Regions from separate parts of the Desertihabitans brevis genome, predicted to be linked through region 2. Evidence: predicted binding sites of a transcription regulator. Region 2 holds the regulator's gene; each other region holds the start of a gene.
What was found. The regulator LexA, encoded in region 2, represses DNA repair genes until DNA is damaged. The targets are predictions, from matches to a motif close to TCGAACANNTGTTCGA.
Positions count from the first base shown of each region.

Region 1: ruvC (crossover junction endodeoxyribonuclease RuvC) is a predicted target of LexA. The motif match lies at 3,255-3,270, and genes of this name have one in related genera.
Region 3: DT076_RS15810 (HNH endonuclease signature motif containing protein) is a predicted target of LexA. The motif match lies at 2,209-2,224, and genes of this name have one in related genera.

Region 1 is NZ_QOUI01000001.1:291,867-298,142, forward strand. Features, by position in the region: gene DT076_RS01275 (lactate racemase domain-containing protein) at 1-435, shown strand, start outside; gene DT076_RS01280 (lysophospholipid acyltransferase family protein) at 437-1,291, shown strand; gene DT076_RS01285 (GNAT family N-acetyltransferase) at 1,332-2,387, shown strand; gene DT076_RS01290 (YebC/PmpR family DNA-binding transcriptional regulator) at 2,425-3,186, shown strand; gene ruvC (crossover junction endodeoxyribonuclease RuvC) at 3,297-3,839, shown strand; gene ruvA (Holliday junction branch migration protein RuvA) at 3,836-4,450, shown strand; gene ruvB (Holliday junction branch migration DNA helicase RuvB) at 4,461-5,501, shown strand; gene yajC (preprotein translocase subunit YajC) at 5,664-6,128, shown strand; gene secD (protein translocase subunit SecD) at 6,171-6,276, shown strand, end outside.
Region 2 is NZ_QOUI01000001.1:615,903-622,178, forward strand. Features, by position in the region: gene DT076_RS02885 (vitamin B12-dependent ribonucleotide reductase) at 1-461, opposite strand, end outside; gene nrdR (transcriptional regulator NrdR) at 603-1,076, opposite strand; gene DT076_RS02895 (hypothetical protein) at 1,217-1,525, opposite strand; gene lexA (transcriptional repressor LexA) at 1,816-2,634, shown strand; gene DT076_RS02905 (hypothetical protein) at 2,674-3,432, shown strand; gene DT076_RS02910 (ATP-dependent DNA helicase) at 3,449-5,461, opposite strand; gene DT076_RS02915 (glycoside hydrolase domain-containing protein) at 5,717-6,276, shown strand, end outside.
Region 3 is NZ_QOUI01000011.1:20,059-26,334, reverse strand. Features, by position in the region: gene DT076_RS15815 (DUF3500 domain-containing protein) at 1-36, shown strand, start outside; gene DT076_RS15810 (HNH endonuclease signature motif containing protein) at 574-2,175, opposite strand; gene DT076_RS15805 (dihydrolipoamide acetyltransferase family protein) at 2,526-3,980, opposite strand; gene DT076_RS15800 (alpha-ketoacid dehydrogenase subunit beta) at 4,005-4,979, opposite strand; gene pdhA (pyruvate dehydrogenase (acetyl-transferring) E1 component subunit alpha) at 4,976-6,094, opposite strand.

The DNA of each region.
Region 1 (6,276 bases), 320 kb from region 2:
GCGCCGGTGGTGCGGCCCGGTGGTGCGGTGATCGCCTTCCACCCGCTGGCGCCGACCTTCTCCGCGCGGGTGCACCCGTCGTCGGCGGACTTCTTCGTCGACGTGCTGTCCACCACCACCGACCCGGAGCAGATGACCGAGCAGGAGGCCCGGTTCGCCGCCGACGAGTGGTACACCAGCCTCTACCGCCGCCAGCACGCCTGGGCCGGGGTGCTGCCGTTCCAGCTGTGGGCCGACGTGCGCGCGGGTGCGGAGCAGGTGGGCGACGTCATCTGGGTGGGTGCGGACCGCGCCTCCGCCGAGCGGATGGGCTTCCGCGCCGCCTCCACCCTGGCCGACGCGCTGGAGATCGCCTCGGACTCGGTGGGCCGGAGCCCCCGGATCCGCTACCTGCACACCCCGCCGCACCTCGTGGCCGACGTGCAGGAGGCCTGAGGTGGACGAGGGCACCCGTCAGCCCGCCGCCTGGGCCGTCGGCGGTGGCCGCCGCGGCGGGTGGCGCGCTGCCCGCCGCGACCTCGGCCTGCTGGGCCGCAGCCGCTGGTCGAGCCCGCCGACCGAGGTGGCCCCACGCCGTCGCCCATCGCAGCGGCCGCTCGCGGAGTGGGCGCACCGCAACCTCACCCGCCCCGTGGTCAGCGTCGGCGCCGCCCTGGACGTGGCCGGGGCGTCGGGGCTGGACGGGCTGACCGGTCCGCTGCTGCTCGTGGCCAACCACCAGCACGCCCGCGACGCCGAGCTGCTGATGGCCGCCCTGCCGGCCGACCTGGCGGCGCGCTGCCGGGTGCTCGGCCTGCGGCAGGTGGCCGCGTGGAACCGGGTGGCCACGGTGCCCGGGCTGCAGGGCGTGGCCGCCGACCGGCGCCAGGTGTGGGCGGTCTTCCCCGAGGGCGCGCCCAGCCCCGACGGCCGGGTCGGGCCCTTCGACCCGCGGGTGGTGCGGCTCGCGCGCCGGACCGGGGCGGCTGTCGTGCCGGTCGGCATCCGGGGCAGCTTCGCGCTGCCCGGCCGCGGCGAGTCCTTCCCCGGCGTGCTCGCCGGGGACGTGCGCCGGGTGGCGGTGCGGTTCGGCGACCCGCTCCTCCCCGTCGACAGCCCGGACGAGACCGCGGCGCAGGCGGTGCGGGAGGCCGTCCAGCGGCTGCTCGACGAGGACGTGCGCACCTGGTGGGACCAGCTGCGCAGCCCGGCCCCGGCCGATGCCGAGGTGCCCACCTGGCGGCGGGTCTGGAGCGCCACGGCGCCGGCCGAGGAGGGCGGATCGGGACGGCGGCGCCGCATCTGGCGCTAGCGCCCGGCGGCGCCGCCCGGGGCGAGGCATTAGAATCGGGATGCTCTCGAGCAGCTGGGAGCACGCGTTCCGGACGACGGATGTCGGGCCGGACGACGACGAAGGAGTCGACATCGTGGGGCACGCCCTGGATGAGGTGACACCGCTGCGCTGGCGTCCGGTCGAGGGGGACGACCTCGCCGCGGTGGACGAGCTGTTCACCGCGATCGAGCGCCACGACGACCCGGCCGAGCGGCACAGCCTGGTCGAGCTGCGCGAGAACATGGACCACGCCGCGCACGGCGCCGAGGCCGACACGGTCATCGGGACCGACCGGGGCACGGTGGTCGCGCTCGGCTGGAACCTCGTGAGCACCGACGAGGAGCGGCGCCAGGTCTTCCTCTCCGGCGGGGTCCATCCCAGCTGGCGCCAGCTCGGCATCGGCCGGCACCTGCTGTGCTGGCAGCTCGCCCAGGCCCGCCAGCGCCTGCGCCTGGACGGCGACCGCGCGGTGGTGGTGGCCCACTGCGACGAGAAGGCCACCACCCGCCGCGACCTGTTCCAGCGGGTGGGGCTGCGGCCGGTGCGCCGCCACGTCGACCTGTACCGCCCCCTCAGCGACGACGTCCCCGAGCCGCAGCTGCCTCCGGGAGTCGAGCTGGAGCCCCTGCACCCGGAGCGGTCGGAGGACGTCCGGGTGGCCCACAACGACGCCTTCTCCGACATCTCGCGGGCCCGGCCCGTCTCCGCGGAGGAGTGGGCGGCCTCGATGACCCGCGCCGCCCTGCGTCCGGAGTGGTCCTGGACGGCGGTGGACACCGCGACCGGCGAGGTGGTCGGCTACGCGATCAGCTCGGCCAACATCGAGGAGTGGGAGGCCCAGGGCTTCAGCCAGGGCTGGACCGGCCGGCTCGGCGTCCGACCGCGGTACCGCGGCCGGGGCATCGCCCGGGCCCTGCTGCTGCAGTCGATGCGCTCCTTCGCCGCGGCGGGTCTGCAGGCGGCCGGCCTCGGCGTCGACACCGACCGCATCGAGGGGCCGCTCTGCCTCTACCACCAGCTGGGCTACACGGTGGCCGACAGCGTGATCCGCCACGAGGCCGGTCCCGCCGCCTGAACGCCGGGTCCGCCGGACCCCTGTAACCTTGGCTGCCATGAGCGGGCATTCCAAGTGGGCGACGACCAAGCACAAGAAGGCCGTCATCGACGCCAAGCGCGGCAAGCTGTTCGCCAAGCTGATCAAGAACGTCGAGGTGGCGGCACGGCTCGGCGGCGGTGACCCCGCGGGCAACCCCACGCTGTACGACGCGATCCAGAAGGCGAAGAAGAGCTCGGTCCCCAACGACAACATCGACCGCGCCGTCAAGCGCGGCTCCGGTGCCGAGGGCGGCGGGGCCGACTACGAGACGCTGTTCTACGAGGCCTACGGCCCGGCCGGCATCGCGCTGCTGATCGAGTGCCTGACCGACAACCGCAACCGCTCCGCCTCCGAGGTGCGGGTCGCGGTCACCCGCAACGGCGGCACCATGGCCGACGTCGGCTCCACCGCGCGGATGTTCCAGCGCAAGGGCGTCGTCGTGGTGAGCAAGGAGCAGGGCGACCGCACGCTGACCGAGGACGACCTGCTCGAAGCCACCCTGGAGGCCGGCCCCGAGGACGTCACCGACCTCGGCGAGGTGTTCGAGATCGTCTCCGAGCCGACCGACCTGGTGGCCGTCCGCACCGCGGTGCAGGACGCCGGCCTGGACTACGAGTCCGCCGAGGTCTCCTTCGTGCCGGACTACACCCAGGAGATGGACGCCGAGGTGGCCGAGAAGCTCGGCCGGATCGTCGACGCGCTGGAGGACTCCGACGACGTCCAGAACGTCTACACCAACGCCGACGCCTCCGAGGACGTCCTCGCGACGCTGGCCTGAGCGGCTGCCGGCACCGTCCGACACACCACGGTCGACGTCCGGGCCCGCGCGCGGATCGACGCTAGGCTCCGAACGTCTGTTCGAACGGTGAGGGAGTGCGTGTGCGGGTGCTGGGGATCGACCCGGGTCTGACGCGGTGCGGGCTCGGTGTGGTCGAGGGCGCTCCGGGACGTCCGCCCGCGCTGGTCGACGTGGGGGTCGCCCGGACGCCGTCCGAGCTCGACACCGCCCGGCGGCTGGTCCAGCTCGAGACCGCGGTGGAGGAGTGGGTGCAGCGGCACCGGCCCGAGGTGGTCGCGGTCGAGCGGGTCTTCGCCCAGCACAACGTGCACACCGTGATGGGCACCGCGCAGGCCGCCGGGGTGGCGATGCTCGTGGCCGCCCGGCACGGGATCCCCGTCGTGCTGCACACGCCGAGCGAGGTCAAGGCCGCGGTCACCGGCTCGGGACGGGCCGACAAGAGCCAGGTCGGGCTGATGGTGGCCCGGATCCTGCGGCTGGACGAGCCGCCGAAGCCCGCTGACGCCGCCGACGCGGTCGCGCTGGCGATCGCGCACGTCTGGCGCGGCGCCGCGATCAACCGCTACGCCGAGGCGGTGGCCGCCCACCGCACGTCGCGGCCCCGCACCCCGACCTCGAGGAGGGCCTCGTGATCGCCTCGCTGAGCGGCACCGTGACCGCGCTCGGCGCCACCTCCGTGGTGGTCGACGTCAACGGCTTCGGGGCCCTGGTGCACTGCAGCCCGCGGACCATCAGCGGTCTGCGGCTGGAGCAGCCGGCCACGCTCCAGACCAGCCTGGTCGTCCGCGAGGACTCGCTCACCCTGTACGGCTTCGCCGACACCGACGAGCGGGACTGCTTCGAGCTGCTGCTCACCGCCTCCGGGGTGGGCCCGCGGATCGCCCAGGCCGCGTGCGCCGTGCTCAGCCCGTCCGAGCTGCGCGCGGCCATCGCGGGTGAGGACCTGGTCACGCTGACCAAGGTCCCCGGCATCGGCAAGAAGGGTGCGGAGCGGATCTGCATCGAGCTGCGGGACAAGGTCAACACCCTGGCGCTGACCACCCAGCCCCCGGCCGCCTCCTCCGCGCCGGCCGTCTCGTCGGCCTGGCGCGAGCAGGTCTCGCAGGGCCTGCAGGGGCTCGGCTGGTCGGCCCGGGACGCCGAGGCGGCCTGCGACCGGGTCGCCGACCTCGCCGGGACCACCCCCCAGCCGTCGGTGTCGGAGCTGATGCGCGCGGCCCTGCGCAGCCTGGCCAAGACGTGAGCGGGACGACGTGAGCGAGGAACGGTCCCGACCGGTGGACCCCCAGGCCGACGACGCCGAGCGGGCCGCCGAGTCCGCGCTGCGGCCGTCCACGCTGGGCGAGTTCCAGGGCCAGCCGCGGGTGTCGGAGCAGCTCGGGCTGGTGCTGGCCGCCGCCCGCAACCGGGGCGCGGTGGCCGACCACGTGCTGCTCTCCGGCCCGCCGGGGCTGGGCAAGACCACGCTGGCCATGATCATCGCCGCGGAGATGTCGGCGCCGCTGCGGATCTCCAGCGGACCGGCCATCCAGCACGCCGGTGACCTGGCCGCGATCCTGTCCGGGCTGGGCGAGGGTGAGGTGCTCTTCCTCGACGAGATCCACCGGATGTCGCGCCCGGCCGAGGAGATGCTCTACCTGGCGATGGAGGACTTCCGGGTCGACGTGGTCGTCGGCAAGGGTCCGGGCGCGACCGCCATCCCGATCGACATCCCGCACTTCACCCTGGTGGGGGCGACCACCCGGGCGGGACTGCTGCCCGGACCGCTGCGCGACCGGTTCGGCTTCACCGCCCAGCTCGACTTCTACGACGACACCGCGCTGCGCCGGATCCTCATGCGCTCAGCCACCCAGCTCGGCGTCCGGCTCAGCACCGAGGCGGCCGCCGAGATCGCCCGCCGATCCCGCGGCACCCCGCGGATCACCAACCGGCTGCTGCGCCGCGTCCGTGACTACGCCCAGGTCAAGGCCGACGGCACCGTCTCCCTCGCTCTGGCCCGCGACGCCCTCGACCTGTTCGAGGTCGACGACCGCGGCCTGGACCGGCTCGACCGCGGGGTGCTGGAGGCGGTCTGCGCGCGCTTCGGCGGCGGCCCGGTGGGGCTGTCCACCCTCGCCATCTCGGTGGGGGAGGAGACCGACACCGTCGAGGAGGTGGCCGAACCCTTCCTGGTCCGGCAGGGCTTCCTCATGCGCACCCCACGCGGACGGGTGGCCACCCCGGCGGCCTGGCGCCATCTCGGGCTCACCGCCCCGGTGGGGGCCCCGGGCTCGGGCGACGACCTGTTCTCCTGAGGCGGCTCGCCCGGCCCGGCGCAGTCGCCGAATCCGCGCCGACCGGGCTAGACTCCGGCGGTCAGCGCCCTGCGGCGACAGCTCGGACGCACCCTGCCCCCCGTGGTGGCAGGGGGTGCCCGCCGCAGGGGAGGACGACCACGAGCCTTGATCGCAGGAGTCATGGATCTTCTACTGCCCGTCTTGCTGCTCGCCCTGGTGGCGATGCTCGGCTACCAGACCTACCGTCAGTCCAAGCGGATGAAGCAGCAGCGGGAGGCCGTCTCCTCCCTCGCGCCCGGCACCCGGGTGATGCTCTCCAACGGCTTCGTCGCCACCGTCGTCAGCGTGGCCGACACCACCCTGGACGTGGAGCTGGCTCCCGGCGTCGTGGCCACCGTGGTGAAGCAGGCCTACGGCCGGACCCTGACCGAGGAGACCGAGGAGACCGCGACCCCGCTCGAGACCGAGGACGAGTCGCCGCTCGTCGGCGCCCCTGACGTCGCCGACCCGGCCGACACCGAGCCCCCGACCCACCGCGTGGTCCGCGACGACGCCGGCCGGCCCTCCGACGAGGCGAGCGCCCCGGGCGCCACGCCCGGCACCCGGGCCGACCCGGCCGACGACCCGCGGCGCACCGACTCCTGACCACCCCCGCCCCACCGGGGGCGACAACCCGAGGACGACGACGTGGCCAGTAGACACCCACGCCCGGCGCGCACGCTGATCGTGCTCGCCGTGGTGATCGCGGGGCTGTACGGCATGATGGCCGCCTTCCAGATCTGGACCCCCAAGC
Region 2 (6,276 bases):
GACAGGATGAAGCAGGCACTCACCTGCTGCGGGGAGCTGGTGCCGACGTTGAACCAGACCGGTGAGTTGAAGCTGAAGTACTGGTGCAGCAGCAGCCAGCGCAGCTCGTCGCCGAACACCGCCGCGTCGGCCTCGCCGGCGAAGTAGCCGTGCTCCAGACCGGCGGCGGCGTAGCGGTCGACCACCCGGTCCAGCAGCTGACGCAGGCTGTGCTCGCGCTGCTCGGTGCCCACCGCCCCGCGGAAGTACTTGGTGGTGACGATGGTCGCGGCGTTGACGCTCCAGAAGTCGGGGAACTCGACGCCGTGCTGCTCGAAGACCGTCTCGCCCGTGCGCCAGTTCGTCTGGACGACGTCGCGCAGCTCCCAGGTCACCTCGTCGTAGGGGTGCACACCCTCGGTGGAGAACACCCTCGGCACCCGGAGGCCGGTGGTCGTGGTCGGACGGCTGGTGTCGGTCACCCGCCCATTCTCGGCGCCGTCGGACGGTGGGACAACGGGGCCCTCCCCAGGTGGTGGAGGCGGGCGCCTGCGGCCGCGGGCAGCGGCGGACCGACGGGTCGGGGCGTTGCTCGACGCGGGGCGCCCCGACCCGTGTCCCGGTCAGGGCCCCTGGACGGGCCCGGCAGCCGTCGGCGCGCCGCGCAGCTCGCTGATCGCGGCCTCGAAGTCGTCGACGGACTCGTACTTCTGGTAGACGCTGGCGAAGCGGAGGTAGGCCACCGGGTCGAGCTCGCGCAGCGGCTGCAGGATGGCCAGGCCGACCTCGTCGGCGGGGACCTCGGGGTTCCCCGCGGCCCGCAGCGTCTCCTCCACGGTCTGGGCCAGCTGGGCCAGCGCGTCCTCGCTGACCGGTCGGCCCTTGCAGGCCTTGCGCACCCCGCTGACGACCTTGTCGCGATTGAACGGCTCGACCACGCCGGAGCGCTTGACCACCATCATCTGCATCCGCTCGACGGTGGTGAACCGACGCCCGCACTCGGGGCACTGGCGACGGCGCCGGATGCTGGTGCCGTCATCGCTCACCCGGGAGTCGAGCACCCGGGAGTCGGTGTTGCGACAGTACGGACAGTGCACGACCACTCCCCCGGGATCGACGGCCTGGATCTACCTGTAGCGGAATCACATCCGTGTGACCACTACATGTAGTGACCTTAGGGCGATCTCGCCCCTAGATCAAGCCCGGACATCCTGCCGGTCGTCACCCCGGCGCAGAGTCAGCCGGTCACCACCAGGAAGCGACCCACCATCGCCACCACCGCGAGCACGAAGGTCGCCAGGGTGAGCGCGGTGACCACGGCCACCCCACGGGCGGTCAGGTGCCAGTCGCTCCCGGTGGCCGTAGCCGGGGCCGGCGCCGACACCCGGCAGGCCCGCGGCGCCCGGGCCGGGGTGCGCAGCTCCGGCGCACCGGCCCCGGTGGGACGGACCCGGCTCTGCGGACGCACCCGGCGCCGGCGGACCGGCGGGGCGACCCGCAGCGCGGACTCCGTCAGCGGACCGGCGGTCACGATGGTGGTGCTCATGCTGCCTCCTCGGTGCGTCGAACCCATGTTCGATACCCCTGTCTACTCGATTCGAACGTGTGTGCCAACGACCTCGCCCGGCGTGTTCGAACACGTGTTCGCAGGCCCACCGGTCGGTCCGTCGGCCGACGTCGAGAACTCCACCAGGAGGCACTGACAGTTCTCGCGCGACGACGTCCCGAGCCCGGCTCTTGGCCCTGCCGGGCGCCGTCGGGACGACCGCGCAGCGCGACGCGCCGAGGTCGAACAGGTGTTTGATTGGTGCGCGCAGGAGCCGTAGCGTCTGCTCCATGGTCCGCAGCACCGATGAGCCGCCCGTCCCCAGCACCCGCCCCGGCGGACGTCGACGCGGACGTCCCAGCGCCGAGATGGTGGCCGCCCAGCTGGCCGAGTCCGGGGCCACCGTCACGTCCCTGCCCGACGGCCCGGAGGACGTCCACGGCCTCACCCCCCGCCAGCGCCGGATCCTCGAGGTGATCAAGGAGTCGGTGGAGCGCCGCGGCTACCCGCCGAGCATCCGGGAGGTGTGCGACGCGGTCGGTCTGGCCAGCTCCTCCAGCGGCAGCCACCAGCTCAAGGTGCTCGAGGCCAAGGGCTACCTGAGGCGCGACCCGAACCGTCCCCGCGCGATGGAGGTGCTGCTGCCCGGCGGGCCGTCGGTGGGCACCGCACCGGACGAGGCGCCGGTGCTGGCCAACGCCGGGGACGAGACCGGCGTGTCGGACGCCTTCCCCGCCGCCGTGCCGGTGCCGGTGGTCGGGCGGATCGCGGCCGGTGGCCCGATCCTGGCCGAGGAGGTCGTGGAGGACGTCTTCCCGCTGCCCAAGCAGCTGGTCGGCGACGGGACCCTCTTCATGCTCGAGGTGCGCGGTGACTCGATGGTCGACGCCGCCATCTGCGACGGCGACTGGGTGGTCGTCCGGCAGCAGCCCGACGCCCAGAACGGTGACATCGTGGCCGCCCTGATCGGCGAGGAGGCCACGGTCAAGACCTTCAAGCGCACGCCGGGCCAGGTGTGGCTGCTGCCCCACAACCCGGCCTACGAGCCGATCGACGGCAACGAGGCGACCGTGCTCGGCAAGGTCGTCACGGTGCTGCGCCGGGTCTGAGCCGCCCGGGTTGGCCCGGCGAGCGGCTAGCGTCGCCCCGTGCCCAGCCCCGACCAGCTGTCCGCCCACCCGTCCGTCCCGGCGCCGCGATCGCGCTGGGCACGGGTGCTCCGGGTGGTGCTCGTCGTGCTGGCCGTCCTGCTCGCCCTGCCGGTGCTGGCCTACGTGGGCAACGGGGTGGTCGGCTCGGTCCGGCAGGCCCGACTCGCCCGTGAGGTCGCCGCCGAGGTGCGCGACGGCCGAGCGGTCGCCGAGCCGGAGGTGAGGGCGCTGCGCGACCGCCAGCGGGCGGCGGTGGCGGCCGCAGGCGGGCCACCGCCGCGCCACAGCCACCTCGCGCTGGAGTGCCAGCTCGGCACCCGCGACGCGGGCTGGATCGTGCAGGAGCACACCCAGACCTGCTCGGTGCGCAGCATCGACCTCCACCCAGTGGCCGACCGGGCCGCGGCCGACGCCCTGGTGGCCCGGCTGGCCGCGGCCGACTTCGGCGAGCCCACCTCCTCGCCGCTGCCCGACGGCTGCGTCGCGCTGCGGAAGCGGTCGGAGGCGGACCTGCCGGAGGTCGAGACGCTGTGGGTCCCGGCGGCGGCGGTGGCCGACGACCGGTGCTACCAGCTGCGCACCGCCGGCGCCGACGGCACGGCCGGGGAGACCTTCGCGCTGGAGGACCTGGAACCCGGCCAGGACTGGGTGGCGGTGGTCACCACCCGCACGGTGCTCCCGGAGCGCGGGATCGGCTGCAGCCCGTGGTCGGTGCTCTTCTGCACCGCGCCCTGGGACGAGCCGGTGCGGGACTGACCCGGGGTGCGACCGGTCAGGCCTGCTCGCCCCGGGCCTCCTGCAGCCGCCGCAGCGCCTGCACGGCCACCTCGCGGTCGGTGGTCGACCACATCGGCGGCATCGACGAGCGCAGGAAGCTGCCGTAGCGGGCGGTGACCAGCCGCGGGTCGAGGACGGCGACCACCCCGCGGTCGCTGGCCCGGCGGATCAGCCGTCCCGCCCCCTGGGCCATCAGCAGCGCGGCGTGGGTGGCGGCGACCTGCATGAAGCCGTTGCCGCCGCGCTCGGTGACCGCCTGCTGGCGGGCCTGCATCAGCGGGTCGTCGGGGCGCGGGAACGGCAGCTTGTCGATGATCACCAGCTCACACGTGTCGCCGGGCACGTCGATGCCCTGCCACAGCGACACGGTGCCGAACAGGCTGGTGGCCGGCTCCTCGACGAAGCGACGGGTGAGCTCGGGCAGGTTCGCCTCGCCCTGGCAGAGGACGGTGTGGTCCTTGAGCTGGCGCCGGACGTGGTCGGCGGCCACCTCGGCCGAGCGCTGGGAGGCGAACAGCCCCAGCGTGCGTCCGCCGGCCGCCCAGACCAGCTCGGCCACCTCCGCCAGGGTCTCCTCGCTGATCCCGTCCCGCCGCGGCGGTGGCAGGTGGCGGGCCAGGTAGAGGATGCCCTGGCGCCGGTAGTCGAACGGCGAGCCGACGTCGATCCCGCGCCAGCTCAGGGCGTCCTCGGCCGGCTCTCCGGGGTCGGGGTCGTCGGTGCGCTCCCCCGGCCAGAGCCCGACCGAGCCGGCGGTGGCGTCGAAGCTGCCGCCGAGCTGCAGGGTGGCCGAGGTGAGCACGGTGGGGTGCTGGCTGAGCACGTGGCTGCGCATCAGCCCGGCCACGCTGAGCGGCGCCACCCGGAGCTCGCGGCCGGCGCGCTCGCGGTCGACCACCCAGACCACGTCGGCCTCGGCCAGCGCGGCCATCCGCTCGGCGAGGTCGAACACCTCCTGGGCGACCGCGGCGGCCTGCCGCTTCTCCGGCTCGTCGGTGGCCTGCGACGCGCCCTGGCCGCCCTTGCCCAGCACCGAGACCACCCGACGGGCCACGTCGCGGACCCGGCGGCAGGCGTCGACGCAGCCGTGCCCGGGATCGGTGATCCGTTCCGGCACCGCCGCGTCGAGGGCGATCCGCAGGGTGTCGGCGCTGTCGAGGAACTCCCCGCCCAGGTCGTCGTCCAGCCAGGTCAGGCACCGCTTGGCCACCCGCTCCACCTGCGCCGGGCTGAGCTCGCCGGAGGCCGCCCCGGTGACCCGGGCCACCAGCTCGTGGGCCTCGTCGATGACCACCGCGGAGTACTCGGGGATGGCGGTGCCGCCGTGCATGGCGTCGATCGCCAGCAGGGCGTGGTTGGTGACCACCAGGTCGGCCTCCCGCGCCCGCTCCCGCGACTTCTCCACGAAGCAGACCTCGCCCCACGGGCAGCGTGCGGCTCCCAGGCACTCCCGGACCGGCACCGACACCTGCGCCCAGGCCCGCGGGCTGTGGCTCGGCGCGTCGTCGCGGTCGGCCAGGCCGCCCTGCTCGGCCTGCTGCTCGGCCCACTCCCGCAGCGCCACCACCTGGGCGCCGACGGCCGAGCCGCCCGAGCCCGTGCCGCCGGTGACCGGGACGGTCTCCGCCCCGGTGGGCCCGCTGCCGGACGGCGCGTCCTGGACCATCGCCATCAGGTCGGAGCCGGTGACCAGCGCCTCCTGCTCGTCGACGACGCCGTCGCGCACCCGCAGCAGGCAGGCGTGGTTGGAGCGTCCCTTGAGGACGGCGTGGCGGGGCCGGCGTCCGGTGACCTGCTCCACCGCGTCCAGGGCGGCCGGGATGTCCTTGTGCGCGAGCTGGGTCTGCAGGGCCAGCGTGGCGGTGGCGATGACCACCCGCTCCTCGGGGTGCTCGGTGAGGTGGGCCAGCACCGGCGCGAGGTAGCCCAGCGACTTACCGGTGCCGGTACCGGCCTGCACGAGCAGGTGCTGGCCGGTGCGCAGGGTCGAGGCGATGGCGTCGGCCATCTGCTGCTGGCCGGGACGCGCGGTGCCGCCGATGCCCCCGACCGCGGCCTGCAGCACGTCGCGGTGACCGGCGGACGTCGTGGAGGTGGGAGGCACCCGTTCACCGTATCCGGCCCAGCCAGGCACGGGCGGGTTCTCCACAGCGTGCCGCCGGGACGCGGGACGTCACCGGGTGGACCTCCGGCGGACACACCGCTGCAACGTGGCCGACCTAGCGTCGAGGACGACGACCGACCACGGCGGGAGGAGGCGAGGGTGCACGACGCCGTCGACCCGTTCATCGGCACGGAGGCGACCCGGCTGCCGCCGCCGGAGGGCCTGGCTGCCACCTGGTGGTGGCCCAAGCCGCAGATCGGCAACACCCACCCCGGTGCCACCCACCCCTTCGGGATGGTCTCGGTGTGCCCCTACTCCGGCGCCTACCCCACCGGCTACGGCCGCTACGACTTCAACACCGAGGGCGTCCCGCGCACCGTCCACGACGAGGTCGTGGCCAGCGGGTTCACCCACTTCCAGCAGTCCGGGACCGGCGCCATCCGCAAGTACTACAACTACTTCCGGGTGACCCCCATGCTCGAGCCGCTGGACGCCCTGGGCACCACCTGGCCGGTCCGCGACGAGGTGGCCCGCCCCGGGTACTGGGCCGGCACCCTGGGCTCGGGCATCCGCTGCGAGCTGACCGTCGGTCCGAAGTCGGCGGTGCACCGCTACGTCTTCCCGGCCTCGGAGCGCGCGCGGGTCGTGGTCGACGCCTCGATCGGCGGGCTGGCCCTGCCGCACAGCCGGACCGTCCCGCTCCGCGCCCACCTGGCGAT
Region 3 (6,276 bases), on a different contig from region 2:
GCCCAGCACCACGCCTCCGCGACGCACCGCCACTGAGCCCCGCTCCGGCTCCAACCATCCAGCCCCACCGCCCGCGCTGACGCGGCTACTCGTCTGGCCGTCTACTCGTGCAGGCTCACATGACGCAGGACGAGGTCGACCGTGGGTGGATCAAACGGGATCCGCGCCGAGCACGTCACCTGGACACGCAGGTCGCGCCCGCGGGCAGTCGTCGCTGGGCCGTGTCGACCCGGCCCACCGAGGGAGCAGATCACGGTCAAGTCGCACGGGTGTGCGGGTAGCCCTGCCCATGCGGGCGCCGACCTGGGTGGTCGGCGAGCGGTCGGGCTTCAGCGCTCCAGTTCGCGAGCGAGCTGACCGGTCTGCCGTGCCCGGCAGCGAGGAACTTGCCGGCTGTTCACAGCTGCCGCTCATGGCGCCGCAATCGACCTGGGTCCCGCGCACGCCCAGGGCCCCGGCGGCAGCGTAACGCCGACGGGGTGGGCAGGGCCGTGTGCGCGCGTCGCCGGGCGACGCCCGGGTGGTGCGGTTACAGGTGAGACGAGGTCTCGGGGAGGCAGGTACGTCTGGTGCCTAGAACGGCGGGGGTGACTCGTTCGGAGCGTCGGGCGGCCCGGCAGCTCCAACCGGGACTGGTGAACTCAGCTTCCGGCGGCTGGCCGAGTTTGTGGTCGGCCTCTGTCGAGGGCGTCGGCGGGGTGGTCCGGTGTCCGGGGTGAGGTCGGTGGTGCCGCCGTCGGGGTGGCGGCGGTAGCGGTAGCCGTGCGGGCTGGTCCAGTCGTAGCAGCCGGGGCCGGTGCGGGTGTGGCGCCAGCCGGTGAAGGTCTTCAGCCGATGGTGGGTCCGGCACAACGGGGCCAGGTTGTCGCTGCTGGTCGGCCCACCGAAGTCCCAGGGCACGAGGTGGTCGTCCTCGACCGACCAGCGTTCCTCTGCCTCCACCCCGACAGCGTCGTCGCGGCGGGGCAGCGGGTAGGGGTGGGCGGGTCTTGAGCACCAGGGGAACACACAGGTGCGGTCGCGCAGCGCGATCTGCTCACGCATCCGGGCGGTGGGCCGGTACGCGTCGGTAGCCATGGTCGCGTTGAGGTCGATGACCGGTTTCACGCTGACCCGGGCGTCGGGGCGGGCGCACCACTCACGGATCTGCTCAGCGGTCACCGGTGCGCCGGTGTTCTGCACCCGACCCACTGACTCCGTTCCAGCGGGACCCGCATGCCCGGGCTGGACGAAGACGTCGATGGCGGTGGCCGGTTGTCCGGCGCTGTCTGCCCGTCGTGGGCAGTCGGCTCCTGCTCCCTGCACGACTGGTGCGGCCGCGAATCCTCCGCCGAGCGCGGCGGCGGACAGGTGGAGGTAGAGCACCACCCGTTCGGCGGCCTTGCCCGCGACCACACCGCTGTTCGTGGTCTCCTCGGCGGTGAGGAGGTCGAGGGCGGGTTGGCGGCGGGCCAGCTCCCCCACCGCGCGGGCTCGGCGCACGTCCAGGCTGTCGGTGCAGCCGGCGGTGGCGAGCGCTTGTGCCCCGTCTTGGACGGCGGCTTCGAGGGCGAGGGCGTCGGGCAGGTCGAGCGTGCCCCACACCGAGGACAGGGCGTGGTCGCGGCCGCTGCGGTCGTGCTCGATGGTGAAACCGCGCCCCTCCAACGCGTCCTGGCGGCGGCGTTCGGCCTCGGCGGGCATGTGCCGCTGGATCGCAGTCGTCACCAGCCGGTCCAGCTGCGCCACCCCGACCCGGCCCGCCACCGCGCACACCTGGCTGTCGACGAACCCGGCCGCCTCGACGCTCACCATCATGGTCCGCTCGGCCACCGACCGGGCGACCCAGGCGGGCACGGTGTGGTCGTGCACCCGGGCCCACAACCGGGGCAGCCGGTGGCGCAGCTCCAGCGCCTGCCCCACCAGCCGGGCACCGGCGCCGGTCGACATGCCCAGCGCGGCGGCGACCTCGGCGAGGGAGTCGGCGGCGACCTGTGGGGTGCCGGATCCGGCGATCGGGCAGCCGGTCTCCTTGCCCTGGTCGTGCAGGCTCGCCGCCTGGCCGGGCTCGAGGGCGGGGTGGAGGTCGGCCCAGGCGGCGGCCTGGCGCAGCAGGGCTGCTGCGGTCGCTCGCTCGGCCCCTCGCAGATCGCGCACCTGCGCGAGCACCCCGGCCGCGCTCGTCGTCTCCTCCATGGACAGAACGCTACGGACTACCACTGACAGTTTTCGCACACGTGATCGATGACGCTGGTCGACCAAGGGCTTGATGTGCGTTGACCGCACACGTCAAGGATTGACTCCGCCGCCAGTCCGATCCCAGCAGCAGGACCCGCGCAGGGGAAAGCCGGGTCAGCAGGGCCGTCGCCAGCCCTTCGGCAGGCTCAGGGCGCTGTGGTCGGGGCTGCTTGCAGTCGTCGAGGCAGGGCGGTGCGTGCGGTCGTCGCGCCTCGACAGGCTCAGGGCGTTGTGGTCGGGCTCGGACGATCAGTCGGTCCGGGGACGGCAGCGGGTCGCCCAGTGCTGCCGAGGTGACCCGGGACGGCTCAGAGCACCCCGCCCATGGCGGGGTCGGAGAGCATCAGGGCGACGTCGGAGAGGAACTGCGAGCCCTCGGCGCCGTCCACCACCCGGTGGTCGAAGGAGACCGACAGGGTGGTCACCCAGCGCGGCTCGATCCGCTCCTCGGCGCCGGTGCCGACCACCCACGGACGCCGGTTGATGGCGCCGATGCAGAGGATGCCGGACTCGCCCGGGTTGAGGATCGGGGTGCCGCCGTCGACCCCGAAGACGCCCACGTTGGTGATGGTGAAGGTGCCTCCCGCCAGGTCGGCCGGCGGGGTGCGTCCCTCCCGCGCGGTGCGCACCAGCGCGGTCAGCGCGTCGGCCAGCTCGACCAGTCCGAGCCGGTCGGCCGCCCGGATCTTCGGCACCACCAGACCGCGCGGGGTGTCGGCGGCGATGCCGAGGTCGACCTGCCCGGCCCGGACGATCTCCGCACCGTCGGCGGTCTCCTCCCAGCGGGCGTTGAGGTCGGGGTTGCGGCGCAGGGCCCGGCAGACCGCCGACGCCACCAGCACCAGCGGCGTCAGGCGGACCTCGGCCAGGTCGCGGCGCCGCCGCAGCCGGTCCAGCAGCTCCATGGTGGCGGTGACGTCCACCTCGACCCACTCGGTCACGTGCGGGGCGGTGAACGCCGAGCGCACCATCGCCTCGGCGGTCAGCTTACGGACACCCTTCACGGGGATGCGCTCCTCGCTCAGCCCGGTGGGGGAGTCGCCCTTCGACAGGCTCAGGGCGTCGGGGGTGGGGGCGATGGGGGTGGAGGCGGCGGCGCGTTCGACGTCGGCGCGGGTGATGATGCCGCCGTCCCCGGTGCCGGTCACGGTGGCCAGATCGACGCCCAGCTGCTTGGCCAGCAGGCGGGTCGGCGGCTTGGCCAGCACCGGTCCGCGCTCCGACGTCGGCTCGGACGGCCCCCGTCCCGGCGTCGGCAGCGGCTCACCACCGGACCCGGCAGGCTCCGCCCGCAGCGGCGCCACCTCGTCGGCCTTCCGCGACACCTGCGTCGCCGGGTCGAAGGACCCCTGCACCTGCGCCTGCGCGCGGCTGGCCGACTCCTCCGCCGGCACCGCCGCAGCAGCCGCCCGTCGCGGACGCCGGCTGGTGCCGGCCTTCTTCACCCCGTAGCCCACCAGGTTCGGCGCCGCCGCCTCGTCGCCGTCCGCCTGCCCCGACCTGCTCGGAGCCGGGGACGCGGCACCCGACCCGTCGTCCACCGCGATGATCGGCGTGCCGACGTCGACGGTGGCGCCCTCCTCGACCAGCAGCTCGGTCACCGTGCCGGCGAAGGGGCTGGGCAGCTCGACCAGCGACTTGCTGGTCTCCACCTCCACCACCACGTCGTTGACCTTGATCTCGTCCCCGACCGCGACCCGCCAGGTGACGATCTCGGCCTCCACCAGGCCCTCACCGGGGTCGGGCAGGTTGAAGTACTGCATCGTGCTGGTCCTCCTGGGGACGGGTCAGTGCGCGAGCGAACGGTCGACGGCGTCCAGGACGCGGTCGAGGTCGGGCAGGTACTCGTCCTCCACCCGGCTGGGCGGGTACGGCATGTCGTAGCCGGCCACCCGCAGCACCGGGGCCTCGAGGGAGTAGAAGCAGTGCTCGGTGATCCGCGCCGACAGCTCCGCGCCGAGGCCGAGGTTCTGCTGGGCCTCGTGCACCACCACCGCGCGCCCGGTCTTCTGCACCGAGCGCACCACCGTGGCGGTGTCGATCGGCGACAGCGTGCGCAGGTCGACCACCTCGAGGCTGCGGCCCTCCTCCTCGGCGGCCGCGGCGGCGTCCAGGCAGGTGCGCACCATCGGCCCGTAGGCCAGCAGGGTGACGTCGGTGCCCTCGCGCGCGACCGTCGCCTGGTGCAGCGGCAGCGGGGTGGCGTCGACGTCGACCTCACCCTTGTCGTGGTAGCGCCGCTTCGGCTCGAGGAAGATGATCGGGTCGTCCGAGGCGATCGACTGCTGCATCATCCAGTAGGCGTCGGACGGGGTGGAGCAGGTGACGACCTTGAGCCCGGGCGTGTGGGAGAAGTAGGCCTCGGGCGACTCGCTGTGGTGCTCGACCGCACCGATCCCGCCGCCGAACGGGATCCGGATGACCACCGGCATCGACTGGCGTCCCTGGGTGCGGAACCGCAGCTTGGCGACCTGGCTGACGATCTGGTCGTAGGCGGGGAAGACGAACCCGTCGAACTGGATCTCCACCACCGGCCGGTAGCCGCGCATCGCCATCCCCACGGCCGTGCCGACGATCCCGGACTCCGCCAGCGGGGAGTCGATCACCCGGTGCTCGCCGAAGTCCTTCTGCAGGCCCTCGGTGATCCGGAACACCCCGCCGAGCTTGCCGATGTCCTGACCGCACAGCAGCACCTTCGGGTCGGCCTCGAGCGCCCGCCGCAGTCCCGCGTTGAGGGCCTTCGCCATGGTCAGGGTCGTCATCGGGAGCCCGCCTCCATCTCGAAGCTGTCGGCGTACTCGGCGTAGGCCTGCTGCTGGGCGGCCAGGTACTCGGTCTGCTCGCCGTACACGTTGCCGAACAGCGACCGCAGCCCGGGCCCCTGCAGCTGCACGCAGCGCCGGCGCAGGTCGGCGGCCAGGTCGTCGGCCTCGGTCTCGAGGTCGCGGAAGAAGGACTCCCCCACCGACCCGGACGTCCGCAGCAGCGCCCGGACCCGTTCGATCGGATCCCGCAGCCGCCAGGTCTCCAGCTCGTCGGCGAGCCGGTACTTGCTGGGGTCGTCGGACGTGGTGTGGGCCCCCATCCGGTAGGTGAAGGCCTCGATCAGGGACGGTCCGCCGCCGTTGCGCGCCCGCTCCAGCGCCCGCTCGGTCACCGCCCGCACCGCCAGCACGTCGTTGCCGTCCACCCGCACCCCGGGGAACCCGAAGCCGAGCGAGCGCTGGTACAGCGGGATCCGCGACTGCCGGCTCATCGGTTCGGAGATCGCCCACTGGTTGTTCTGGCAGAAGAAGACCACCGGCGCGTTGTAGGAGCTGGCGAAGACGAAGGCCTCGTTGACGTCGCCCTGGCTGGTGGCACCGTCACCGAAGTAGGCCACCACGGCGGCGTCCTCCGCCTTGGTGCCGTTGCCGACCAGTCCGTCGCGCTCGAGAGCCATCGCGTACCCGCAGGCGTGCAGCGTCTGGGCGCCGATCACCAGGGTGTAGAGCCGGAACCGGGTGGCCTCGGCGTCCCAGCCGCCCATGTCGACGCCGCGGAACAGCCCGAGCAGGTCGATCGGGTCGACGCCCATGCACAGCGCCACAGCGTGCTCGCGGTAGGTGGGGAAGACCACGTCGTTGGGTCCGAGCGCCCGGGCCGAGCCGACCTGGGCGGCCTCCTGACCCAGCAGGGACGCCCACAGGCCCAGCTCGCCCTGGCGCTGCAGGGCGGTGGCCTCGGTGTCGAGACGGCGGCCGAGGACCATGTCGCGGAGGTGGCCCGCGATCTCCTCGTCGCTCCCGGTGAACTCGTACTCGGGGTGCTCGACCCGCACGCCCTCGGGGGTGAGCAGCTGGACGAGATCGGTCTCGTCGGCTGTGGTGGTGCTCAACGACTGTCCTCCTCAACCATCTCTCCCGCACCCGGTCGGTGTGCCGGTGCACGCGCCGTCGGCGGTGCGGGGGTGGCCGCGTTGCCGACGGAGTCGGCACCCGATCGCCGCGCACCGACTCCGCTCAACCTAGCCCTCCGTCTCCGCCGGTGACCAGAAAGCGAGGACGTCCAACCAGTCCC